2 regions of the Pseudoalteromonas sp. HF66 genome follow, and region 2 is predicted to be linked to the other one. Evidence: predicted binding sites of a transcription regulator. Region 2 holds the regulator's gene; the other holds the start of a gene.
What was found. Region 2 encodes LexA, which represses DNA repair genes until DNA is damaged. Its sites were predicted from a motif close to TACTGTATNNNNATACAGTA; they were not measured.

Region 1 (7,358 bases), on a different contig from region 2:
TCAAGCGGCGAGTTGGAAGGCAAGTCGGATGTCTTAGAGCGTGCAAACGTTAAAGAATATTCACTGCTAATTAATGAGTTAATACCGTAAGGATAGCCGATGTTTAGGCACAGTATATTTTTTATCTTTTTTTTAGTACTTGCAGGATGCGCACAGATACCTGAAGAAAAAGTGGATGAGCGAGACCCATTACAGTCGTTTAACCGTCCTATGTATGATTTTAATATGGACGTGCTTGATGCCTATATTCTTCGTCCAGCAGCCGTTGGTTATGTCACAGTGACACCAACCCCTGTTAGACGCAGTATTGTTAATTTTACTGATAACATTACAGCGCCGACAGATATGGTCAATGCTGGTCTGCAGGGTAAACCAGGTAATATGGGTATTAGTTTAGCGCGCTTTCTAGTGAACTCTACGGTAGGTCTACTTGGCTTATTTGATGTAGCCTCATCGCTTGGTTTAGAAATTGTCGATGAAGATTTTGGTCAAACCCTAGGTGTATGGGGAGTCGGTGATGGTGCTTATTTAATGATCCCAGGTATGGGGCCAAGTACAGCACGAAATCTAACTGGTGATGTGGTAGATAACTTCGTTCTACCTGAAATTACACTAACCACACCACAAACTATTCTGGTATTTGCGCTAAAAGCCGTTGAAGCACGTGCCTCGTTGATGCCGCAAGAGAGCTTATTAAATGAGTCGTTAGACCCTTACATTTTTATGAAGGATATCTACTTCCAGCGTCAATTATATGAGCTACATGATGGTAATCCACCAGTAGAAAAAGAACCCGATGATTTTGATGAAGATTTCCTAGAAAATCTCTAACCTAAAAAATCAAACCAATAAAAATGCCAGCAATTGCTGGCATTTTTATGTTTATATGGGGGAAGTTAATCTCCAAATACACCCATTTGTTCATTAGACCAGCTTAATGCATCGTGGTAAGCATCAGGTACTTCTTCGGGTTTAAGACCGAGTTCTTCTTGAATATCCTTTGCTTTATCCCACTCAGCTTGTTCATAAAATTTTACTAAGCGTAAATAAGTCGCTAGTAATCCTTCACCATGAAGCAAAGCACCTTTGATTTCATTTGTAAGAGGAAGTTTACCCATTACGCTTGGCATATCTTCATCGAGGATAGCGTCCATTAACGACATCATACCGGTTAAAAATGCCATACCCGTATCACGTAACTTGCCATGGCTTATTGCTAATAACTCAGCAAAACGGGCGCGGGTTAGTGATAAACGTATCAGCTCTGCAGGTTTATCTGCCGCAACTTGTGCAGCAAATAAAAGTGATAAGAAACGTTTGATTTCTTCACTGCCTAAAACAATCAGCGCTTGTTTTATCGTGCTAATTTCAGCTCTGCGTTTGAAAGCTGCTGAGTTTGAATAGCGTAACAACTTGTAAGATAAGTTAACGTCTCGTTCAAATACCTCGGTGATTTTTCTGAGATTTAAATCAATACTTGAGGTTTCGTATAAAAGCTCGGCAAGAGCCATCTCAGAAGGTGGTAAAGTTTTACTTTGCACCATTTCAGGCTTTGAAAAGAAAAAGCCTTGAAAATAGCTAAACCCCATGTCCAAAGCAAGTTGGTATTTTTCGTATGTTTCAACTTTCTCGGCGAGTAACTTGATGTGCGGGTGAGGTTTGATTGCCTCAACGACGGATTCAATAGACTCTTTATCACAGGTTAAAAAGTCAATTTTGATAATATCGATATACGGATAAAAATGGCGCCAAACAGGTTGGTGTATGTAATCATCAAGGGCAAGCGTATATCCGCGCTCTTTTAAATCTTGAACCATTGCTAGTAAACGTTTACCCGGTTGAATCGTTTCAAGAATTTCGACAACTACTTGCTCTTTACCCAGTAAAAGTGGGTAGCCTTTTTGGAGTGTCTCTAAGGTGAAATTAATGTAGGCTGGTTTGTTATCCGTTAAATCTTCTAAACCAAAATTGAACTGACTACCTTCAATGAGTCGAGATGTCGCTTCATCACCGTCAATATCAGGAAAAACGTTATCTACGCCATCCCTAAACAAGAGTTCGTAGCCGACAAGTTTCTTTTCCTTATCTAAAATAGGTTGGCGTGCAGCGTAAAAATACATAGTCCTAGCAAGTCCACTTCGGTTAATTCATTTATCCATGAGCAATATAAGTCATCGTGCCTAAAATAGCATTAATTAAATATTCATTTTTGAGGATAAATACTGATTTTCTGTGATCCTAAGACTAGGATAAATTGTAATGAAATTCTATAACTAGCGATTAAATATCACATTTTTGTTATGAAAAGGTTGTAATTGTAAACCCTGCCACTGAACGGCTTGATTGGAGTTGTAGGGTAGAAGCATGTTATAGTCATGAGTGATATCGGTTTTTACCCCAATAATGTCTTAAAATTAAGTAACTTGCGAGTCATTATTCGGATTAAAAGCCAACATTAAATAATAATTGGAGGCTAATTTGGAAACAGGAATGATAATTTCGTTAGCATTGTACTTCATCGTAATGTTGGGGATTGGGCTATACGCTTATAAGCAATCCACAGACGATGTATCAGGTTATATGCTAGGTGGTCGTAATTTATCACCAAGTGTTGCTGCGCTTTCAGCAGGTGCATCAGATATGAGTGGTTGGCTGCTAATGGGCTTACCAGGTGCAATGTATCTGTTCGGCTTAAGCAAAGTTTGGATTGCTATAGGTCTAGTACTCGGTGCTTGGGCTAACTATTTCTTGGTAGCGCCTCGTTTACGTGTTTATACTGAGAAAGCGAATGACTCAATCACCATTCCAGATTATTTCGCAAACCGCTTTGATGATAATAAAAATATACTGCGTGTTATTTCTGCGATAGTAATCATTGTTTTCTTCACCTTGTATACTTCATCAGGTGTTGTCGCGGGTGGTAAGTTATTCGAAAACTCATTTAATATGAGCTATGAAATGGGTCTGTATATCACAACTGGCGTTGTAGTGTTATATACCTTGTTTGGTGGCTTCTTAGCAGTAAGCCTTACAGACTTTGTTCAAGGCTGTATCATGTTTATCTCGCTGCTTGCAGTACCAATTGCGACATATACTATGCTTGATCAACCATTCATGGATACACTCGCCAATGCACGCTATGATTTATTGTTAAGCTCACCAAAAGAAACTGAAATTCATGCACTTAATATGATGGACTGGTTTGCTGGTGGTTCAACGATTGCTATTATCTCTGCAATGGCATGGGGTCTTGGTTATTTTGGACAGCCGCATATTATTGTTCGTTTTATGTCTGTGCGTTCAGTTAAAGATATGCCAACTATGCGACGTGTGGGGATGTCGTGGATGACACTTTCAGCAATTGGTGCTGTGTTAACAGGTTTATTTGGTGCTGCTTATATGCTTGAAAACCAAATGCCAATTGATGATAAAGAAACTATTTTCTTGGTATTGTCTGAGCTTATCTTCCATCCTCTAATTGCTGGTTTCTTATTGGCTGCTATTTTAGCTGCGATTATGAGTACCATCTCATCGCAATTACTAGTGTGTTCAAGCTCTCTAACAGAAGACTTCTATAAGATTTATTTAAACCGAAGTGCTTCTCAAAAAGAGCTAGTATTAGTCGGTCGTATTAGTGTTATCTTGGTTGCTCTGTTTGCTATTTACCTAGCGTATGACCGCGATAGCTCTATTTTGGATTTAGTAAGTAATGCATGGGCTGGTTTCGGTGCTGCATTTGGTCCATTAGTACTACTTAGCCTTTACTGGAAGCGCATGAACTTACAAGGCGCTATCAGTGGTATGGTTGTCGGTGCTGCAACAGTACTGTTTTGGATTTACGCGCCAATTAAGATCGATGGCCAATCGCTAAGTGCAATTATTTATGAGATTGTCCCTGGCTTTATTTTATCAACGATTGCCATTATTGTTGTGAGCCTAATGACGACTGAGCCGAAAAAAGAAATTACAGATTTATTTGATGAAGTTGAGTCATCACTTTAGTTTTGAGTAAGCACAAAAAAGGGCAACATTTGTTGCCCTTTTTTAATTTTATAACCAATGCTTAGCTTGCAGCTTTTTCTTTTATATCTGCAACGTTATCGTCTGATTTTGCTTTTTTAGGCTTCGCAGGAACCTCTTTTGCACCTTTAAGTACAGCCATAAATTGGTCTTTTTCTTTTGCCATTTCAAGCGCTAGTGATTCAATTTGTTGCTCGCTTAATGGTACATCAACTTTTTCAAGCATTAATTCTAATGACTCAGCAATGTCGAGCATTTTGTCATACGCATCAGCTTCTTTCTTAGTAGTAAACGTCATGCGCTCGACTCCGTTTCTTTCTACAACATATTTAACAACAACAGCCATGATTTCTCCTGCATTTAAGCGTGGCATTTGCAGCGTAAAATCGCCACTTTGATTACTGTTTTTATATACAGTAATGCTTCGGGCCTTACTTTGCAAGTATCTAAAGAAATTTTTTATGGAACAAATTTGACAATAATAGGGGCATTAGCTTTATTTATATTGTTACCCAAAGTTAAACACAAGCGATGGAGTGAGTGTTGGGTAATAGCTAACTACCTGTCCAAGAGGGACATCACGGAGGAAATTATGAAATTACTATCAAGTCTTTTACTTGCCACGAGTATTGCGTTACTGCCTACAACACCGGCATTCGCCGTAAAACCAACCGAAGCAACACAAGTTAAAATGCAAAAGCTCAGTATTAACAAAGCTAGCATCGATCAACTTACTCAATTACCGGGTATTGGTGAGTCTAAAGCTAAAGCGATTGTTGAGCATCGCAATAAGCAAGGTCCGTTTAAGTCGGTAGAGCAATTAAAAGAAGTAAAAGGAATAGGCGATAAGGTATTTGCTAAACTTGAGGGGAAAATTACGCTTTAAAAGACTAGGGCGTGTTGACCTATTGTGATTAATTTTGCAGCAGTATGTTTGGTATTTAAGCAAGGCAGAGCCTATGTCGTGTGGTTGTTCAACATAAATAGGCGATAACGCAGCATCCATACCAAACACGCGCTACCTTTTGGGTTCTTCCTAGGGGCGATTATCTTTTTATTACTTAAATAGATGAAGCTAAAGGGCGTGGGCAGAACGCGGTAGCTTTGCTCGATTTTTACTTAGTCCACTAGGTTACAAATCTCGCGCCGCGATTAAATTGCCCCTAGAGTGAACAAACTTTAATCCACAAAGGTCAACACGCCCTAAACAGGGCGTTATTCGCCCTGTTTAAATTCATTGATAGCTTTGTCTAAATGCGCTAGTGCGAACAAATTTTCGATAGGTGTTGTGATAAGTGGGTAACTTAAGCCTGCTAATAATAACCAAGGTAACAGCATCCAGCCTTCAAAGTAGGCTAAACCTAAAAATAATGGCGCAAGAAAGGCAAGCTTACACACCGATAAAATAATCTTTTTACTTGGGCTTAAATGAGCCAGAGCAAGTGCAATTATTTGCTGGCGCTGCCTTACTTTAAAAGTTTTTAAAGCAGGGATTTGACTAGTAAAAAAATAAATCATTATAACGACTTTTTAGTTACTAAACGGCTAAATAAAACGGCTACAAAGACTATTGAAAACGCAGCGAAAATAATCTCCATCCATGCAGGCATACTCATTGATGCAAATTGCCAATCAATATTGCCGCAATCGCCAGTGGCTGCAAAAAAGCTAGGGATCCATTCATGCAGTGGCATAAAGCTTGGGAAATTAGGCTCAAATGCGCAGCTAAATGCAAAAGGGTCGGTATTGTTTTGCATTGCAATGTGTTCTTTAGCAATAAAGTAACCCCAGATTGCAGAGATACCCCAAGTAGCAAATGCAACAAGGCGAACAACCATATTTTGTGGGTTAATCGCTCCAATCACACCTGCTGCAAGTAAGCCTAAAACAGCGGTACGTTGATAAATGCACATAATACATGGTTCAAGTCCCATGCTGTATTGAAAAAACAACGCAGTGACTTCAAACGCTAGTGAAATAAATGCTAATAATAACCAAGGTGTTCTTTTAGTTGCTAATTCTGCTAACCAATTCATGAATGATCCAATTTGAAATTGTTTTCAAGATTATGCTTAGACGGGGCTGTGGGTGCAAGTATCTAAGATGAAATTATACGAAAAAGGAGCCAAGCGGCTCCTTTCATTAATCAGTAATGATCGTCAGTTAAACACTTACAGCTTGCAAAGACTCACTTTGATAACAACCAAGTACACGGGTGTACTGAGTATGTTCTTTTAGCTCTTCTAGTGCCTGTTTAACATGTAAGTCATCAAGGTTTGCTTCGAGATCTACATAAAACACTTCTTCCCAAGGGTTTCCAGGTACTGGACGTGACTCTAGTTTTACAAGGTTAATTTTGTGATGTTTAAAAATCATTAAGGCGTCAGCTAACGAACCCGCTTGTTGCTTGGTGGCCATAATTAAACTCGTTTTGGTTGGGATTTGTTTCGACACTTGAAGAGGTTTACGGGCTACTACAATGAAGCGGCTATGGTTTTCACTTTGATTGGCCAAGCCTGATTTAACCACTTCTAAACCGACGTTTTTCCCTGCTTGTGCAGAGCCGATAGCGGCACTGTTTGCGGTTTCAACTGCTGATTGCAATGCATGGAAAGTTGAATCACAGGTTTCATGTTGAATGTCACCTAAGCCCTGAATGAAACGGCTACATTGAGCAAAAGGCTGTGGGTGAGCAAATATTTTATTGATATGAGATAACTCAGTACCAGGCATCGCTAATAAACAGTGTTCAACGCTGTGCGTCACTTCACCAACAATTGATACTTGAGCGTGCTGTAATAAATCGAATACTTCATTGATACTACCAGAACTGGTGTTTTCAATGGGTAATAAACCAAAATCAGCTTGGCCACTTTCTACTTTACCGGTGATTTGGTCAAAGCTAGAACAACCCATTTCAATTACTTTACCCGGGCGGCGGCTGAAATATTTATGACAGGCTAATTGACTGTATGAACCTTGACCACCCAAATAAGCAACACGATGACTTTCGCTCATGGCTTCTGGGTTAAGGTTTTTTTGCAACATCGCTTGTTGGTTTAGAACAGAATCTTCAAGAATGGTTTGGAACACGTTATTAATGTAGTACGCATCAAGGCCTAATGATTTTCCATAACTAATGAGCTTTTCGAGTAATGCTTGTTCGCGAGCCTCATCGCGAATTGGTTTGTTATTGGCTATCTTGTACTCAACCACGCTGTGGCTGATACGACGTCTTTTTGCCAGTAAGACAAGTAAGTCGGAATCTATTTCATTAATATCGTGTCGTAACGCATTTAATGTATCAATGCTCATGTTGGTTTCCTCATTCCAAAACA
Region 2 (7,358 bases):
GCCCGCTAATATCAAACACGGTATACGACAATGTCAGTTCCTCAACATCGTCGGGTAACTCAGTATCAACATAAAACAACAAGGTAAATTCCATTTCTTCACCGGCTTTCATTGGCTGCTGATCAAAGCAAAAACAGGCGATTTTATGTAAATACTTTGCCGCTTTTCCCGGTGATACCGATGGAATTGCTTGCATGACTTTGTCTTCATTACTGGTATTTTTTGCTGAGAATTTAACTTCACGCATGGCACCAGGTTGTACCGCCACGCTGTATTGCTCAGACTGCACCTTAAATGGCGCGCCGCTTTGAGCGTGAGTGGTAAAGCTGACATCAACTTGACGCTGTGTATTTATTGATTCACTCGCGCTCGCTTTTTCTAATGATGGCTTACCATTCAACCCTGTAACGTCGCAAAACACGTCGTAAAGCGGCACCATTGCAAAAGCAAATGCGAACATGAGCAAGCATGTAATCAGCAGTTTTTTTAGCAAAGGTGCATGGTTCATTACTTAATCTCCGGCGGTGTTTCAAAAGTGTGATAAGGCGCTGGAGAATCAACTTCCCACTCTAAACCTTCAGCTCCATCCCATACTTTGGCAGGCGCTTTTTCGCCACCTCTAGCACATTTAAATACCACCAACACAAACAACAGTTGTGATAAGCCAAATGCAAAACCACCAATACTGATAATGGCGTTAAAGTCAGCGAATTGCAGAGCATAGTCAGGAATACGACGCGGCATACCGGCAAGGCCAACAAAGTGCATAGGGAAGAACAGCACGTTGACACTGATTAGCGATAGCCAGAAATGCCATTTCGCCAGCGTTTCGTTGTACATGTTGCCAGTCCATTTCGGTAACCAATAATAGGCTCCCGCCATAATTGAGAACACGGCTCCTGTCACGAGCACATAATGGAAGTGTGCCACCACAAAATAGGTATCGTGATACTGGAAATCTGCCGGTGTAATGGCAAGCATCAAGCCAGAGAAACCACCTAAGGTGAATAACACAATAAAGGCGATGGCAAACATCATCGGAATTTCAAAGCTAATTGAACCGCGCCACATGGTGGCTACCCAGTTAAACACTTTAACGCCCGTTGGCACCGAAATCAGCATTGTGGCGTACATGAAAAACAACTCGCCGGCTACAGGCATGCCTGTGGTAAACATATGATGTGCCCAAACGATGAAGCTCAGCAGCGCAATGGATGAGGTTGCATACACCATAGAAGCATAGCCAAATAACTTTTTGCGTGAGAAGGTCGGCACAATAGTCGAAATAATCCCAAAGGCTGGCAAAATCATGATGTACACTTCGGGGTGACCGAAGAACCAGAAAATGTGCTGGAACATCACAGGATCACCACCACCTGCCGCATCAAAAAAGCTTGTTGCAAAGTATTTATCTGTCAGCACCATAGTGACAGCCCCAGCTAAAACAGGCATAACAGCGATCAATAAGAATGCTGTGATTAACCAAGTCCAAACAAATAGCGGAAGCTTCATCCAAGTCATACCCGGCGCTCTTAGATTGACGATAGTCACGATAACGTTAATCGCCCCCATAATTGAGCTAATACCCATGATATGTATGGCAAATACAAACAGTGCAGTGTTATCGTTACTATAAGTGGTGGAGAGTGGTGCGTAGAATGTCCAGCCAAACGCAGGACCACCACCTGGCATCAGTAACGAAGCCAACAGGATTAAAAATGCGAAAGGTAATATCCAAAAGCTCCAGTTGTTCATGCGTGGCAGTGCCATATCAGGTGCACCAATCATCATAGGCACCATCCAGTTAGCAAGCCCAGTAAATGCGGGCATAACGGCGCCAAACACCATGATCAAACCATGTACCGTGGTCATTTGGTTAAAAAAGTGCGGATCAACTAACTGTAATCCTGGCTGAAATAGTTCAGCGCGGATCACCATAGCCATCGCTCCACCAATCAAGAACATGGTAAGAGAAAAAATCAGGTATAAACTCCCGATGTCTTTATGATTGGTGGTGTAAAGCCAACGCTTAAAACCTTTAGCAGGATGATGATGGTCGTGATGCGCATGCCCAGTTGCTTGCTCATTAATAACGTTACTCATTATTTCGCCTCCGCTGCTGCATCAATCGCGGCTTGAATTTGACTCGGTTGGATCACATCGCCGGTATCATTACCCCATGCATTTCGCTTATAGGTAATAACCGCAGCAAGTTGCTTAATTGAAAGCTGCTTATCAAACGCTTGCATCGCCGTACCAGGGCGGCCATGTAACACGATATCTATGTGATCTTTTACATCACCTAATACAATGGGACTGCCTTTAAGTGCAGGAAACACGCCTGGTAAGCCCATACCAGTAGGCTGGTGACATGCAGCACAACTTGCCATATACACTTGCTCACCTAAGACCATAAGCTCTTCTTTAGGTAATGTTTGATCAAGCAAAGCAGCATCAGCGGCTGCTGCATTAGCCTTTTCTTCCTTAGCATCTGCAAGCCAATTAGCAAATTCATCTTCAGGTAAGGCTTTCACCACAACAGGCATAAAACCATGATCTTTACCGCATAGTTCTGCACATTGACCACGGTAAACACCTGGTTCGTTAATACGTGTCCACGCTTCATTGATAAATCCCGGGTTTGCGTCCTTTTTAACTGCAAAATCAGGAACCCACCACGAATGAATAACATCGTCTGAGGTCATTAAAAAGCGGACTTTTTTATTGATAGGAAGCACTAGCGGTTTATCTACCTCAAGCAAATAATGCTCCGTTTTTTCTGCCTGATTGTCTATTTGATCTTTTGGTGTAGATAGGATTGAGTAATAGGCTATATCTTCACCCATATATTCGTAATGCCACTTCCATTGCGAGCCTGTCACTTTAATTGTGATATCAGCTTTAGAGGCATCTTCCATAGCAATGAGAGTTTTTGTGGCAGGCACAGCCATGGCTATTAAGATGACAAATGGAATGGCAGTCCAAAGTATTTCAACTTTTGTACTTTCATGAAATTGGGCAGGCTTGGCCCCTTTAGATTTACGGTGGTGTATTAAAGCCCAAAACATCACCGCAAATACGATGATGCCGATTACACAACAGATAATAAATATCGTCATGTGTAACTCATAAACATTATTACTTATATCAGTCACCCCTTTTCGCATATTGTATTGACTATTTGCCAATACAATTTCTGGGAGTGCAACCAATATAAGCCACAAGGCGTAACGCAGTTTACCCATGTGACGGCTCCTTTAGATGCTATTGCAAGACGCAAAGCGAAAAGGCGATACAGCAAGGTGCCCATTCGTTTTTTTTATTGTTCAGAGCGACTACGTATCATTTTAACTCACTTATGATACTGGCCCCCTGTCTAACACCTCGCACATTTTTGTGTCTTTTTATTAATCAGGTGTTAATACATTGCTTTAACCAATTAGTTAAAAAATGACCAATAAGCAAGTTTTAGTGATAATAAATGTTTATTTTGGTGCAGAAATAACAACTATAATCAGCGCGTTATTTAATGTTATGGTTTACGAAGAATATACAAAAAGAGAGGAAAACTGCGCCATATAAGGCTTTAAATAAAGAGTAAGGATTCACAAATCCTAATTAAGTGGCAAAATCACAATGGCGCACCAAATTGAGTCAATTTAGTGCACCAAATAAGGGACAACTACATCCAGTCAGCGTTACGAATGACTCCTACAGCTAACCCTTCAATATTGAAAGATTCATGCTCAAGGTCAACCTCAATAGGTGAGAACTCTTCGTTTTCAGCGTGTAAAAGTACTTTCCGACCTGCTTTTTCTAGCCGCTTAACAGTTACATCTTCATCAACTCGAGCTACAACAACTTGTCCATTTTCAGCAACTTGTGTTCTATGTACTGCAAGCAAGTCACCGTCCATAATACCAATATCTTTCATACTCATGCCATTTACACGTAGTAAAAAGTCAGCGGCTGGTTTAAATAACGTAGGGTCAACTTGGCAATGACTTTCGACATGCTCCTGAGCCAAAATTGGCTCACCAGCTGCAACACGGCCAATCAAAGGTAAACCTAACTGCTCAGGTTCATCTTCTTCAATCAACTGAATACCACGACTCGCTCCAGGCTTCATTTTGATCATGCCTTTTTTTGCCAGTGCTTTTAGATGTTCTTCAGCGGCGTTGGCGCTTTTAAAACCCAATGTTTGAGCTATTTCAGCGCGTGTTGGCGGCATGCCTGTATCTTTAATAAAGACTTTAATTAGTTCTAAGATTTGCGATTGGCGTTTAGTTAATGGGCGCATACAACTGGTTTTCCATACAGTACATTTAACTGTGAGTATATACAGTTATTTGAAAATCGCAAATTTAAATTAACTCCATCATATTGCTACAAAACTAACATTGAACCGCAATGAAAGATGCCATAAGGTATTAGCTTTAATTCGCATGTTAAGGAAACACAATGAGTATTTGGCACCACCCAATCACGCTGGAGCAATGTAAAGACTTGGAACAAGGAGTAACCGGGCAAGGCACTTTAATGAAAACGATGGGTATTGAGGTGACTGAAATTGGCGATGATTATTTAGTGGCCACCATGCCTGCAATTCCTGAACACCATAACCCTATGGGCATGGTTCATGGCGGAGCAAACGTTGTGTTAGCAGAAACAGTGGCAAGCTATGCAGCCAACTTTGTGATTGATTTCAATAAATTCTATGCTGTTGGTCAAGAGATTAATGCCAACCACATAAAAGCGTCTCGAAAAGGGACATTAACGGCAACGGCCAGACCACTTCATTTAGGTAAGCGCACCTCTGTTTGGGATATCAAAATTACCAATGCTGCTGGGGAGCTGTGCTGCGTATCAAGAATGACCGCAGCAGTCGTAGAGCGCTAAATTCAGTTTACTTTTCGACTGGATAAATAGTAATTTCAATCCCTGCGCCAATTGCTGAGATACGTAACAAGGTATCTGCATGCAGGGGTTGGTTAAAGCACTTTGGCGAGTTACCCGATTCAAAACCTAAATCAAATGTACGTTTTGAACAAGATAACCACTGCTTTAATGCATTGCGCGAGCAAGATTCAATTAATTCGCAAAGCTGGTTAATCGCTTTGTCTGGAGAGCTGATATCTGCAGTTGCTTCAATGCGTGCAAGTTGACGGTATTCATCTTGGTCATAATGTAAAACCATAGCGTTTTTCTTCAAATCAGCAACAAGCGCACTAATATCGTGCTTTGATTCAAGCTCCAGATCTACATTTAAAAATTGAATTTCCGACATACTCTCGTTTTTATCCTCTATTGATATCGACTGAAACTTTAACTCAGTTTTGTATATATACCAAATCTAGAATACAGTTAATGCGACATTTTGCCGCATTGGCAATACAGCTAAACAACCTAAAATAGCGCCCATATAACAATAATAACGGGGTGGTAATGAATAAACGCATGTTCAAATATGCTCGTAAAGGGCATAAATGGCTAGGCTATTTACTTGCTTTGCAGATCTTTTTTTGGCTATTAGGTGGGCTTGTAATGAGTTCATTGCCGCTTGAAAAAGTGCATGGAAAACATCTAGCAAATCGCAGTCTAAGTAACCCTTTTTTAGTGTCAGACTACTCTGCTTCTATCGATAAAATAACGGCACAATTTGAACAAATTGAAAGTATCAAGTACAGCCACTTTTTAGAGTCGCCAATCATAGAAGTCACGGCACCGAGCGGCTCCTTTAATTTTGATGGCAGAACAGGTGATAAAATGCCTGCGCCGAATAAAGCACAAATAATTGAAAACGCGAGAACTCACTTACTTATTAACGCAAATATCACGCAAGCACAGCTGTTAACCAAAGGACCAAGAGAAGTAGCTCACAAGGCCAATGTTTGGCAAGTGAGTTTTGATGATTGGCTGACAACAACCTTATATTTAGATAGCCAAACCGGTAAAGTCATTACAGTGCGCAGCTCCCTATGGCGCATTTTCGACTTTTTCTGGATGCTACACATCATGGATTATGATGAGCGCGAAAACTTTAATAACCCACTTCTAATTAGCTTTTCGGCCACCAGCGTACTGTTTTGTATTACGGGGATTATTTTATTGCTACAGAACATTCGTTTAAAACGTAAAAAGCCTGCTAAACGTGCTGGTCAATCAAAATAGGGTTGCCATCTGGGTCGGTGATAATAAAACTCGCGTCACCGGCTTTTTGTATTTCTAACCCTTGTTGCTGAAAATGCGCGGCTAATTGCTCAAAAGTGGCAAACTCTACCAGTGCCTCAGCATTTTGATCCCAGCCTGGGTTAAAGGTCAGCATGGTTTTATCAAACATGCCTTGAAACAAACCTATTAAATGTTCACCATTTTTCATTATTAACCAATGCTGCTCGATTTCGCCGGCAAATTCTTTAAAGCCTAGTTTTTCATAAAACTGCTTTGAAGCATGGATATCTTTCACATTTAAACTCACAGAAAAGGCACCTAATAACATAGTTGTAATTCCTCTAATAAAACGGCCTAACAACTATAGCTGAGTTGAAAAACTTTTCCTTTTTAGAATAGTAGCTCTAAAATAGCTACTCCTGTAGTTCACTGATGTGATGGATATGCGTTTATTTTTATATTTAACCCTTTGTTTAATTTTTACTTTCCCTGTATCCGCTAAACAATTTTCGAGCTTTTACAGTGCAAAAAAGCACTTAATTAAGAATCTACCAAGCAATAGTAAAAGCTTATATTGTGGCTGCGATATAAAGCGCCAAGGTAAAAAGCTTGTACCAGACCCTGAAGCTTGTGGTTATATTCCAAGAAACGCCATTACCCGCTCAGGAAACGAAAACGCTCGAGCAAAAAGAATAGAATGGGAGCATATAGTACCTGCGTGGGAGTTTGGTCATCAATTACAATGCTGGCAGGATGGCGGACGTAAAAACTGCATTAAGGTCAGTGAAAAATTTCGTCAAATGGAAGCCGACATAAATAACCTCGCTCCAGCTATTGGCGAGATCAATGCAGACCGTTCTAATTTTCGCTACGGAATAGTCGCAACATCTAGTGCCAGTTATGGAGCTTGCCCAGTAAAAATCGATTTTAAGCAACGTGTATTTGAGCCACCGATTTATGCAAGAAAGCAAATAGCCGATACCTACTTTTATATGCAAAAAACCTATGGCTTAAAAATATCTAACAAACAACGTAAGCTATTTGAGTCATGGCAGAAGCTCAAAGTAGCTGAAATTAGTAACCGTAAGTCTTTATAACTAAAAGCACATTCATTTACATTTGAGGCGCTACAATTTATTGCTTTCAGATACAGTAATTGCTAATTTTTAAGAAATACTATCGGAAAG

Region 1: a site for LexA is predicted at 4,420-4,439, ahead of HCZ11_RS06415 (YebG family protein). Genes of this name have one in related genera too.

The regions. Positions count from the first base shown of each region.
Region 1 covers NZ_JAATOU010000004.1:171,879-179,236, forward strand. Annotated here, with positions in the region: gene ccmI (c-type cytochrome biogenesis protein CcmI) at 1-90, shown strand, start outside; gene HCZ11_RS06400 (VacJ family lipoprotein) at 100-831, shown strand; gene HCZ11_RS06405 (EAL and HDOD domain-containing protein) at 897-2,120, opposite strand; gene putP (sodium/proline symporter PutP) at 2,491-4,002, shown strand; gene HCZ11_RS06415 (YebG family protein) at 4,064-4,366, opposite strand; gene HCZ11_RS06420 (helix-hairpin-helix domain-containing protein) at 4,613-4,906, shown strand; gene HCZ11_RS06425 (DUF6170 family protein) at 5,236-5,538, opposite strand; gene dsbB (disulfide bond formation protein DsbB) at 5,538-6,056, opposite strand; gene HCZ11_RS06435 (chorismate mutase) at 6,184-7,335, opposite strand.
Region 2 covers NZ_JAATOU010000009.1:141,912-149,269, forward strand. Annotated here, with positions in the region: gene HCZ11_RS11150 (cytochrome c oxidase assembly protein) at 1-508, opposite strand, end outside; gene ctaD (cytochrome c oxidase subunit I) at 508-2,103, opposite strand; gene coxB (cytochrome c oxidase subunit II) at 2,103-3,245, opposite strand; gene lexA (transcriptional repressor LexA) at 3,683-4,300, opposite strand; gene HCZ11_RS11170 (PaaI family thioesterase) at 4,462-4,899, shown strand; gene HCZ11_RS11175 (hypothetical protein) at 4,907-5,287, opposite strand; gene HCZ11_RS11180 (hypothetical protein) at 5,446-6,171, shown strand; gene HCZ11_RS11185 (VOC family protein) at 6,146-6,499, opposite strand; gene HCZ11_RS11190 (endonuclease) at 6,615-7,268, shown strand.